Regions from separate parts of the Streptosporangium sp. OZ121 genome, predicted to be linked through region 2. Evidence: riboswitches for the same ligand, from Rfam matches in the RefSeq annotation. Region 2 holds a riboswitch; each other region holds the start of a gene.
The links. A riboswitch is a leader RNA that binds a small molecule or an ion and turns the genes downstream of it on or off. The one in region 2 is predicted to bind cyclic di-AMP.
Positions count from the first base shown of each region.

Region 1 (2,174 bases), on a different contig from region 2:
TCCAAGGACCTCGACCTCCAGATCGCGGCCGCGGGTAACACCGAGGTCGTCAAGGCCAAGATGCGGACCATGGAGTCGCTCGGCCTCAAGGACGGCATCGAGGACATCCTCATCACGCTCGGCACGCAGTACCACGTGATCCGCCCGGTCTCGGGCCGGAGCGGCAAAGGGCTGTTCCTCTACCTGGCTCTCGACCGGAACCGGGCCAACCTCGCGCTCGCGCGGCACACCCTGCGCGGCATCGAGGAGAAGCTCGAGGTCTGATCCTCCGGTGCGGTCCGTGCCCCGGGAGGCACGGACCGCACCGGAGTCCTTTCTGCGTCTTTTCTGAGCGTTCCCGGAGTCCTTTCCGAGCGTTCCCGGAGGACTCCGGCGGGGCGGGGCCCCTGCCAGGGAGTTCCGGTGGAGCGGGACTCCGGAGGGCGGCGGCTCCGGCTCAGCCCTTCCCCGCGCCGATCTCGGCGGCGCGGGCACCGGCGACGGCCACGCCGGCCGGGGCGTGCCAGGAGGCGGGCTCGACCATGACCTTGGGCTTGCCGGCCCACGGCCGCGCCGCGGCGCTCGCCAGCTGGGTCTGCACGCCTATCCCCAGTTCCCGGGCCTTGGCGAAGACGACCGTCGGGGGCTTGGCCGGGCTGGTGTCCCTGCGGCTCCAGGCACCGGTGGAGAACGCGACGGGGTGGTTCTTTATCCCCGTACCGTTACCCCACTTGGTGACCACGTACTGGATGTCGATGTGGCCCATCCCGCCGTTGCCGTCCACGCCGAGCGTGCCGGCGTTGAACGTTCCACCGGTCAGGTCGGCGAAGGTCTTGGCGTCGATGTCGATCATGATGCCCTGGTTCGAGGGGGAACCGGGGCCGCGGTCGCCGACGAAGAACTTGGCCTTCTTGCCCTTGTAGATGATGTAGCCCTCGGTGAGCAGGGGCCAGCTCGGGCTGGCGATCATGCCCTTCTGCATCGGCCGGCCGCTGGCGGGCAGACCGGTGTCACCGGCCCGGCCGGAGGAGTCGTCCCAGAAGTAGGAGGCCGTGGTCGCACCCTGGAGGAGGACGGACTCGGCGCTGGCCTTCGCCACCCCGACCTCGGGGTCGGCGGTGGCGGCGAAACAGGTGGAGGCGGGCAGCGCCACCGCGACACCGGTGGCGGCGAGGACGCTCGCGCCGACCAGGGCGGCGGCTGCGAGGCGGCTTCCGCGGGGCTTGTTCTTCTGCCAGGTGAACTTGCTCAGGCCGTTCTTGTGCAAACCAAAGAAGGGGCGCATGGAGAAAAGGCTCTTTCGCGAGGGAACGGGGCAGCCACGTGCGACACACCGAAGGGGTGCACGGGCGGGGACGCGCTCGTCGGAAAAGGGGGCGTAGCCGGAATCTCGGGCAATCGCTACGCGGAGCACGATCTGGAAGGTGCCGCGATCAGGCGCGGCGAGAAGGTCCGGGGGGAACGGGGGATGTCGGCGGAAGGGGGGAAAAGTTCAGGTGGTCGGCACGGACAAGGGCTGCACCGACGTGGTAACGCGGTGATCCATGAGGGGATCTCCTCTCCATCTCGTCTACCGGGTTAGCTGACGGGTTCGGGCGGTGGAGTTGCCCTACCGCCGCGTGGTCGCGGCGGATTCACCCCGGAAAAGTGGTTCCCCGGCTCCGGGGCCCCTGTGGGGCCCTCGGGATTCGACGTCGGCCGGCCGCTCCCTCTTGTGAAGGGCAGGTCGCCTACCGATGACTGTGGACACTACCCACCCAAACCGGACAAAGCAAAGCAAACACCATGAAAACCCCAGAAGATCTACCTACAAGCTTCAAGGAAGCCTCATCGATCGCCCCGCCAGGCCAACACCCGTCCTACCAGCGCGGATGTCTCCCCCATCTCGGTGTCCAGCCCCGGAACCCCTTCCCTGGCCCCGTTCCAGGGCCCCGCGCCCGGAGATCCACGGGAGATCCACGCGGGAGAACGCGCGCCCCGCGAGCCCTCCCCGGCCCGCCGATTCCTTTGCGCAAAGGTTCGCCCAAGGGGAGCCCGCCCCGCGGGCCGTCCCCGGCCGATCAATCCCGCCCGGTCCCGCCCGGTCCCGCTCAGTCCCGCCCGGTCCCGCTCAGTCCCACCAGAACGACCAGGCGTTCCTGCCCTTGATCTGCTCGGCGTAGTCGATGAGGTTCCCCGCCCCCTGGATGATGCTG
Region 1 covers NZ_JBPXMC010000003.1:239,108-241,281, reverse strand. The annotation lists gene ACTOQ1_RS08740 (hypothetical protein) at 1-264, shown strand, start outside; gene ACTOQ1_RS08735 (hypothetical protein) at 437-1,264, opposite strand; cyclic di-AMP (ydaO/yuaA leader) riboswitch at 1,532-1,683, opposite strand; gene ACTOQ1_RS08730 (DUF4253 domain-containing protein) at 2,090-2,174, opposite strand, start outside.
Region 1: it holds a riboswitch for cyclic di-AMP, as region 2 does, so the genes downstream of both, ACTOQ1_RS08735 (hypothetical protein) here and ACTOQ1_RS30165 (NlpC/P60 family protein) in region 2, are expected to answer to the same signal.

Region 2 (2,174 bases):
GATCCCGACGTGGTGCAGGTCGCTGTAGAAGAAGACCAGGTCGCCGGGGCGCAGCTCTTTCCTGGAGACGTGGGTGCCCGCGGTCCACTGGTCGCCGGTGTAGTGCGGCAGGCTGATGCCGACCTTCTGGTAGGCCCACATGACCAGTCCGGAGCAGTCGAAGGAGTTGGGCCCCTCGGCGCCCCAGACGTACGGCTTCAGCTGCTGGGTGAGCGCCCAGCGGGTGGCCTCCGCGGCCTTGCCGCTGCCGACGATGGGCACGTTCGTCTTCACCCGGGCGCCCCTGTTGCTGACGGCCCTGGTGCGCACCTCGCTGAACAGGTCGCTCTCGACCCGGTCGACCAACCGCTCGATCTTGGTCCGGTTGCCGTCGATCTCCGCCAGGATCTTCTTGACCTCCGCCGTCCTGGCCTTGGCGCTGGCCTGGGCCCGCTCGGCGGCCTCGATCGCCCGGCTCACCTGGGCGACCTCCTCGCTCTGCTGCTGCTGGAGCGCGTAGTTGGTGGTGGCCTGGTCGAGGAAGGTGTCGGGGTCGGTGGCCTGGGTGAAGGCGAGCCCGGAGTTCAGGCCGCCCGACATGTAGGTGCTCTGTGCCAGGAGGGTGGCCTTGGTGCGACGGGCCGCCAGCTCGGACTCGCTCGACGCGAGGGTCTTCTTGGCGCTCTCGGCGGCCCGCTGGGCCTGCTTGAGCTTGACCCGCTCGCCGTTGTAGCGCTCCGCGAGGATGCCGATCTCCTCGTGCAGCTTCTCGGCCTGCTTGGCCAGCTGCTGGAGGCTGGGCTCGGGGTCCGCGGCGGCCGCCACCAGCGGGGTGCCGAGGGTCAGGGTGGCGAATGCCAGGCCGACGACCGCCATGCGACGGCGCAGCCCTCGCGGCGCGCGTTCTCGGCAGCGGGTCTCGTGGCCCGCGTGCTTTCCTCCGCGGTCGCGCGTGCGCTTCACCAACGGGCTCCTCTCTCGGCCGCCTACCGGGTTAGCTGACGGGTTCGGGCCGGAGGCAGCCCTACCGGGTGCGCCGGTGGCACTCGGATTCACCCCGGGGGACGTGGTGGGTCCCCGGTTCCCCTGTGAGGGATTCGGCGGGTCAGGCTTTTTACGTCTCTGACATCGAGCACGGAGATTAGTGCACCTGTGGTTCCTGCTCAACCAGAACTGCGAATTCAGTAGAGGTTTCGCAACTGAGGTGTCACGAAAAGATCACACCTCAAAATGATCAACATGGCCATTACGCTGCCTTTGCTTCCCGTGCGACGGGTGTGGCCGAGGTCTTCCCAGGTCCGGGACCGTGCCAAAGGTGAGTTGTGGCACACGAGAGGTGCCGCACACCGAGAGTGGTAATGCGATCGCCAAGGGTCATGTGCGGTCTGTGAGCTGCGAGTTAAGGATGAGCCGTAATTGAAGACCCGTGAGGACGTACGCTGAACGGTCATGGAGCAGCTTGCTGAGCATTCTCCCGTGCCGGCCATTCGCGCCTCCGGCGACGGGGAGCGGCGCGCCGAATCCGCGGGGGCGGAGCGGGGTTCGCCCGGCCCGGGGGCGGGCCCCGAGGTCCCCGAAGTCCCCGAAGTCACGGTCCGCCGCGCCCGCACCCCGGACGTGCGGGCCATCAGGCGGCTCGTCGACACCTACGGCGGTGTCGGCCCGCGCCTGCTGGAGAAGGCCACCGTCACCCTGTACGAGGACGTCCAGGAGTTCTGGGTCGCCACCGACGGGGAAGGGGAGGTGATCGGCTGCGGGGCACTCCATGTCCTCTGGGAGGATCTGGCCGAGATCCGCACCGTCGCCGTCGATCCGGCCCGCAGGGGGATGGGAATCGGCCACCGGATCGTCTCCGCGCTCATTCGCACGGCCGCCGAGCTGGGCCTGCGCCGGGTCTTCTGCCTGACCTTCGAGGTCGACTTCTTCGGCCGGCACGGATTCCGGGAAATCCAGGGCACGCCCGTCGCCCCGGAGGTCTACGCCGAACTTCTCGCCTCCTATGACGAGGGTGTGGCGGAGTTCCTCGATCTGGAACACGTCAAGCCCAACACCTTGGGAAACACCCGGATGCTGCTGCACCTGACACGTGAGCCCGACTCTGGTGACTTTGGAGCTGACTGATCGGAAAGGTGACTGTTGATACCTATGTCGATACCTTGTGCAGCAGCATGCATGTGCGTCTGACATTTGCCACA
Region 2 covers NZ_JBPXMC010000021.1:90,900-93,073, reverse strand. The annotation lists gene ACTOQ1_RS30165 (NlpC/P60 family protein) at 1-942, opposite strand, end outside; cyclic di-AMP (ydaO/yuaA leader) riboswitch at 948-1,092, opposite strand; gene ACTOQ1_RS30160 (amino-acid N-acetyltransferase) at 1,429-2,100, shown strand.

Region 3 (2,174 bases), on a different contig from region 2:
GCGGCGGGCGCGGGCGGCTCGCTGGAACTGCACGAAGTGATGGCCAGGGCGGTGGCCGCCATGACCGCGACGGCGGCCAGCTTGCCGTGCCGCTTGTTGTTCAACATTACGGACCCCTCTCAGGTGGTCGCCCGAATCATTGGGAGGCGACATCGCGGGCCGGTCCCCGACAAACGCGGTCCTCGCGACGAGGTCGTTCCTCAATGTGCTTTGGGAGCGCTCCCACGAAGAGTGGACGATGGGCAACCGGGACGTCAATATGCCGAAACTCAACCGTTACATCCGGTCGTTTTAGGCAGGACTATCGGCGTCGAACATGGACAAAAACCTCATCAGGGCGATTGGGAGCGCTCCCATCTCACGGGCATACAGTCGGGGCATTTCGTGTGCGTGCGGGGAGGGGGGCATCGCGGGCGTCCCCGGTGGCGGCGGCGCAAGGTTGTCAAGGGAGTGTCAGGGCAGGCGCGGGCGAGGGCCGCGGGAGCTGGTGCCGTCACCACCGGGGCGGGCGTGGGGAAGGGGTTCGAGAAGGCGACCGCCGGGCCGGAAGTGGGAGAGGCGCGCTGTGACGAGTGTCTCCGGGGCGGGGCCGGGCGCTGTGACGAGCGTCGCCGGGGTGGGACGGGCGAGGACACGGAACGCTCCCGGGGGCGGCGCTCGAACGAGCGCCGCCCCCGGGAGCGGGTGGACCGGGCAGCCGCTCACCGGCGGGGGCCGGGACGCCCGCGCCGCCGGGGGGCGGCGGGCGCGGGCGGCGGGCGCGGGGTCAGTCGGAGTAGACGGGGTATCCGTAGCCGACGACCTGGGAGACCGGCCGGACGCGCTGTTCGACGTCGCCGTTGCCGGTGTTGCCCTCGATCGTGGTGATCGTGCCGTCTCCGTTGTCCTTCTTCACGAAGCCGACGTGGTCGATGCCGTCGATGCTCTTGCCGCCTGCCCAGTCGAAGTAGACGACGGCGCCGGGGGTGGGGATGGTGCCCCAGTGCCCGTTGTCCTTGAACCACTTGGCGTGGGCTACGGTGTAGGCGTCCCAGCCCATCGTGGGGCGGATGCCGGCCATCTCGCCGACCCAGGAGACGAACATCGCGCACCAGGGGGCGTTGGCGTAGTCGTACACGGTGTTGCCGCCGTCGCGGGCGAGGGTCTCCTTGGCGCGAGGGCTCGACATGTACCAGGAGTGGAACTTGGTCCCGCCGCCCCGGGAGTTCTCGCGGATGCCGATCTGCTTGGAGGCGATGTCCAGGACCTTCGCCGCGGAGACCTTGGGAAGCCTCTCGGCCACGATCTGGAGCGGGGTCTTGGCGGCCTTGGAATCCTGGGCCTTGGTGTCGACGGGGGGTGCGTTCACGACGCCGTGGCCGTCGGCCAGGGCGACGCCGGTGGTGCCGGTGGCCAGGGCGACACAGGCGCCCAGGACGGCGCATGCCGCGCGGGGGGTGGAGATGAGGCGATGCTTAGCCATACGGGGGTTCGACTCCTTGCTTCGCTTCCATTCCGCCTACCGGGTTAGCTGACGGGTTCGGGCTGGGAAGTGCCCTACGGCGCACGAGTGCGCTGATTCACCCCAGGAACGTGGTTCCCCGGTTCCGCAGACCTCGCGGATTCGGCGGCCGTGCTCACCGACGGCGGAAGGTCTCCGCCAGGTGGGACACGGTCGGGCAATGTGACGGCAATGCACAGACCTGGATAGACCTAGGCAATTGCCATGAATAGGACGAAGGTACGCCAGACGGACAGACGATTACAAGTAGGACATATTGCCTTGACTTGGGAATACGTCCGAATCGGGTCGGTGTCGCGGGGTGCCGCCCGGCCCGGGAGGTGGGGTGAGGCCGCGCCGGCCGCGCCTCCTTCCGGCGGGTGGGGGAACGCCCCACCGAGGCCGGGATCCCCTGCCCCCGCGGCGATCCCGGGTTTCCGGACCCGCCTGCGAGCCGCCGGCCGGGGAGTGCTGAGGTGCGCGGGTGAACCCCCTGGTCCGAGATGGTGTGCCCTCATCTGTTCGAATATGTGTTCGATAGTAAAAAGTATTCGGATGGTAGGGGTTCTCCCATGGAAGGCCAGGAGAGGGCGCTCGGGATCCGGCGGTCCTCGACCCGCGCCTGACGGGGTTTCCGCAGCTCAGAGCGATGGGAGAGCGACGCGATCAGGCCGCCGGCCGGCCTGGCCGCCCG
Region 3 covers NZ_JBPXMC010000005.1:276,544-278,717, reverse strand. The annotation lists gene ACTOQ1_RS13365 (ABC transporter substrate-binding protein) at 1-107, opposite strand, end outside; gene ACTOQ1_RS13360 (CHAP domain-containing protein) at 767-1,462, opposite strand; cyclic di-AMP (ydaO/yuaA leader) riboswitch at 1,481-1,619, opposite strand.
Region 3: it holds a riboswitch for cyclic di-AMP, as region 2 does, so the genes downstream of both, ACTOQ1_RS13360 (CHAP domain-containing protein) here and ACTOQ1_RS30165 (NlpC/P60 family protein) in region 2, are expected to answer to the same signal.

Region 4 (2,174 bases), on a different contig from region 2:
GTCGCTCGGGCTCCGGGAGGCGTACGGGACGAGGGGGCGGGGGGCGCGAGGGAGGGGCGCGGCTCCGGCCAGGAGGGGTCCCGTCCCGGCGAACGGACCGGCGCTCATCAGCGCCAGCATCCCGGCGAGCACGGCGCGGCGCCCTTTCGGGACGGACACGAGCCGATGGTACTCGACCGGCATGGAGCGGCCCCGGCCCTCCTGGTGGAGGGCCGGGGCCGCTTTTCCGTGCTCGGGCATGTGCTCGAGCGCGTGCCCCGACGCGGGCTCGGGCTCAGGTTCCATACCTGGGCTCCGTGCTCACGCGGGTGCCGGGCGCCGTACGGGGCTCAGGCCCCGGGCCGTACCGCTCCGGCGAAGGAGGACCTGTAGTAGCCCGCCAGCCTCACGACACGGACCGTCTTGCCGCTGCTCGGCGAGTGGACCATCCTGCCCTTGCCGACGTACATGCCGACATGGCCCTTTCCACTGAAGAACAGCAGGTCACCGGGGCGCAAGTTGCTCCACGAGACCTTTTTCCTGATCGACCTGTACTGGCTGTGCGTGATCCTGGGAAGGGACACGCCCGCCTTCCGCCAGGCGTACCGGACGAGCCCCGAGCAGTCGAACGCTCCGGGACCGGAGGCTCCCCACCGGTACGGATCGCCGATCTGCCTCTTGGCCGCCGAGACCGCCTTACCGGCCCGGACCTTCTGCAGTGCCGCCCTGCTCTTCTTGACCTTGACCTTGACCTTGACCTTGGCCTTGGTTTCTGCCTTGGCCCTGGTCCCGGCCTGAGAGGCGGTCTTCTTGGTGCTCCCGGCCTTCTCGGAGACACCGGTCACGCTGTTGACCAGTATCTCGGAGGGGCCGTCCACCGCCTGCGCCGCCGTGGACCCCAGGGTGACCGCTCCGGCTGAGGCGGTCAGGGTGAGGGCGATGCCGCCGAGGGAAAGGCGGAAAAGGCGCGACAGACGGGGGTTGTACGGGGTGGTAGACAGGATTTCTCCTTGGGACTTCCACTGATGCCTACCGGGTTAGCTGACGGATTCGGGCTTGGAAGATGCCCTACGGCACAAACGCGCCGATTCACCCCTGGCCACGCTGTATCGGGCCTTTTGGGTCCCCGGTTCCATGCCTCCTGGCTGCATAGATTCGGCGGGCCGCCGCGATGAGCCCTGCCCCCGGGTGGGGGCGCGGCGGCCGGTTGGATTTCTATAGGGACACCGGCCCGAAGACCGACATTCGCCGCGACGGCGTGGCTTGCACGTCGCGACGCCAGAAGTTACCCCGATCTCCAACTTTCGGCAAAGCATTCGCCAAATTGGAAGATCTACTACCCCTCTTGATCTTCCTGTTATCCCTGCATAATGGCTATTTATGCTATTGAGATATGACTCTCGTCACACCCTTCTCGCTAGTCCGACAAATCACGATTTATGTAATCTTCATCACACTCACCGCCCGTGGAGCGGTCCCGGACGATCCGGCCGGGTGACCTCAGCGCCTGACGCACGTGTAGGCGCCGTATATCGACTCCCGGAAATCCGCCTCGACGATCTCGAATCCGGCGGCGTCGAGCATCGGTTCGAGCAGCCACCTGAAGGTGCTGTACTCGGTGCGCAGATGCTCGGCGTAGTCGTCGCGGGTGTAGCCCAGCGCGGGATCGTCCGCCGCGCCGTCGAGCCAGCGGCCGAGCACGGCGTCGGTGTCGGCCGGCCGGAAGTCGAAGATCAGGTCCCGCAGGCGCAGGACGCCCCCGGGCCGTACGATCCGCGCGACGCGGTCGAGCGCGACGGCCTTCCAGAAGTCGGGGAGCTGGTGGAGCGCGTGGCGGGTGTAGACCGCGTCGGCGGGCGGCCCCGCGTGCTCGTACGACAGGAAGCCCGCGCGCACGCGCTCAAGGCCGGAGAGGCCCTCCTCGGCGGCGCGGGCGCCGAGGAAGTCGTGCATCGCCGGGGAGACGTCCACCGCCACCACCCGCCGGAACCGCCGCGCCGCGGCGAGGGCGAACTGCCCCGTCCCCGCGCCGAACTCCACGACCGTCGCCGCCTCCCCCACGCCGTGCCCCGCGAGCACGGCGAGGTCCTCCCCGGGGTCGGGCCTGCCCTGCTTGCGGTCGAACCCGGCGACGAACGCGGCGTCGAGGTGCTCGGGACCGGCGTACGCGAGCTCGTCGGGCATCCATGACTTGA
Region 4 covers NZ_JBPXMC010000002.1:453,973-456,146, forward strand. The annotation lists gene ACTOQ1_RS06875 (hypothetical protein) at 1-285, opposite strand, end outside; gene ACTOQ1_RS06880 (C40 family peptidase) at 330-857, opposite strand; cyclic di-AMP (ydaO/yuaA leader) riboswitch at 991-1,150, opposite strand; gene ACTOQ1_RS06885 (class I SAM-dependent methyltransferase) at 1,480-2,174, opposite strand, start outside.
Region 4: it holds a riboswitch for cyclic di-AMP, as region 2 does, so the genes downstream of both, ACTOQ1_RS06880 (C40 family peptidase) here and ACTOQ1_RS30165 (NlpC/P60 family protein) in region 2, are expected to answer to the same signal.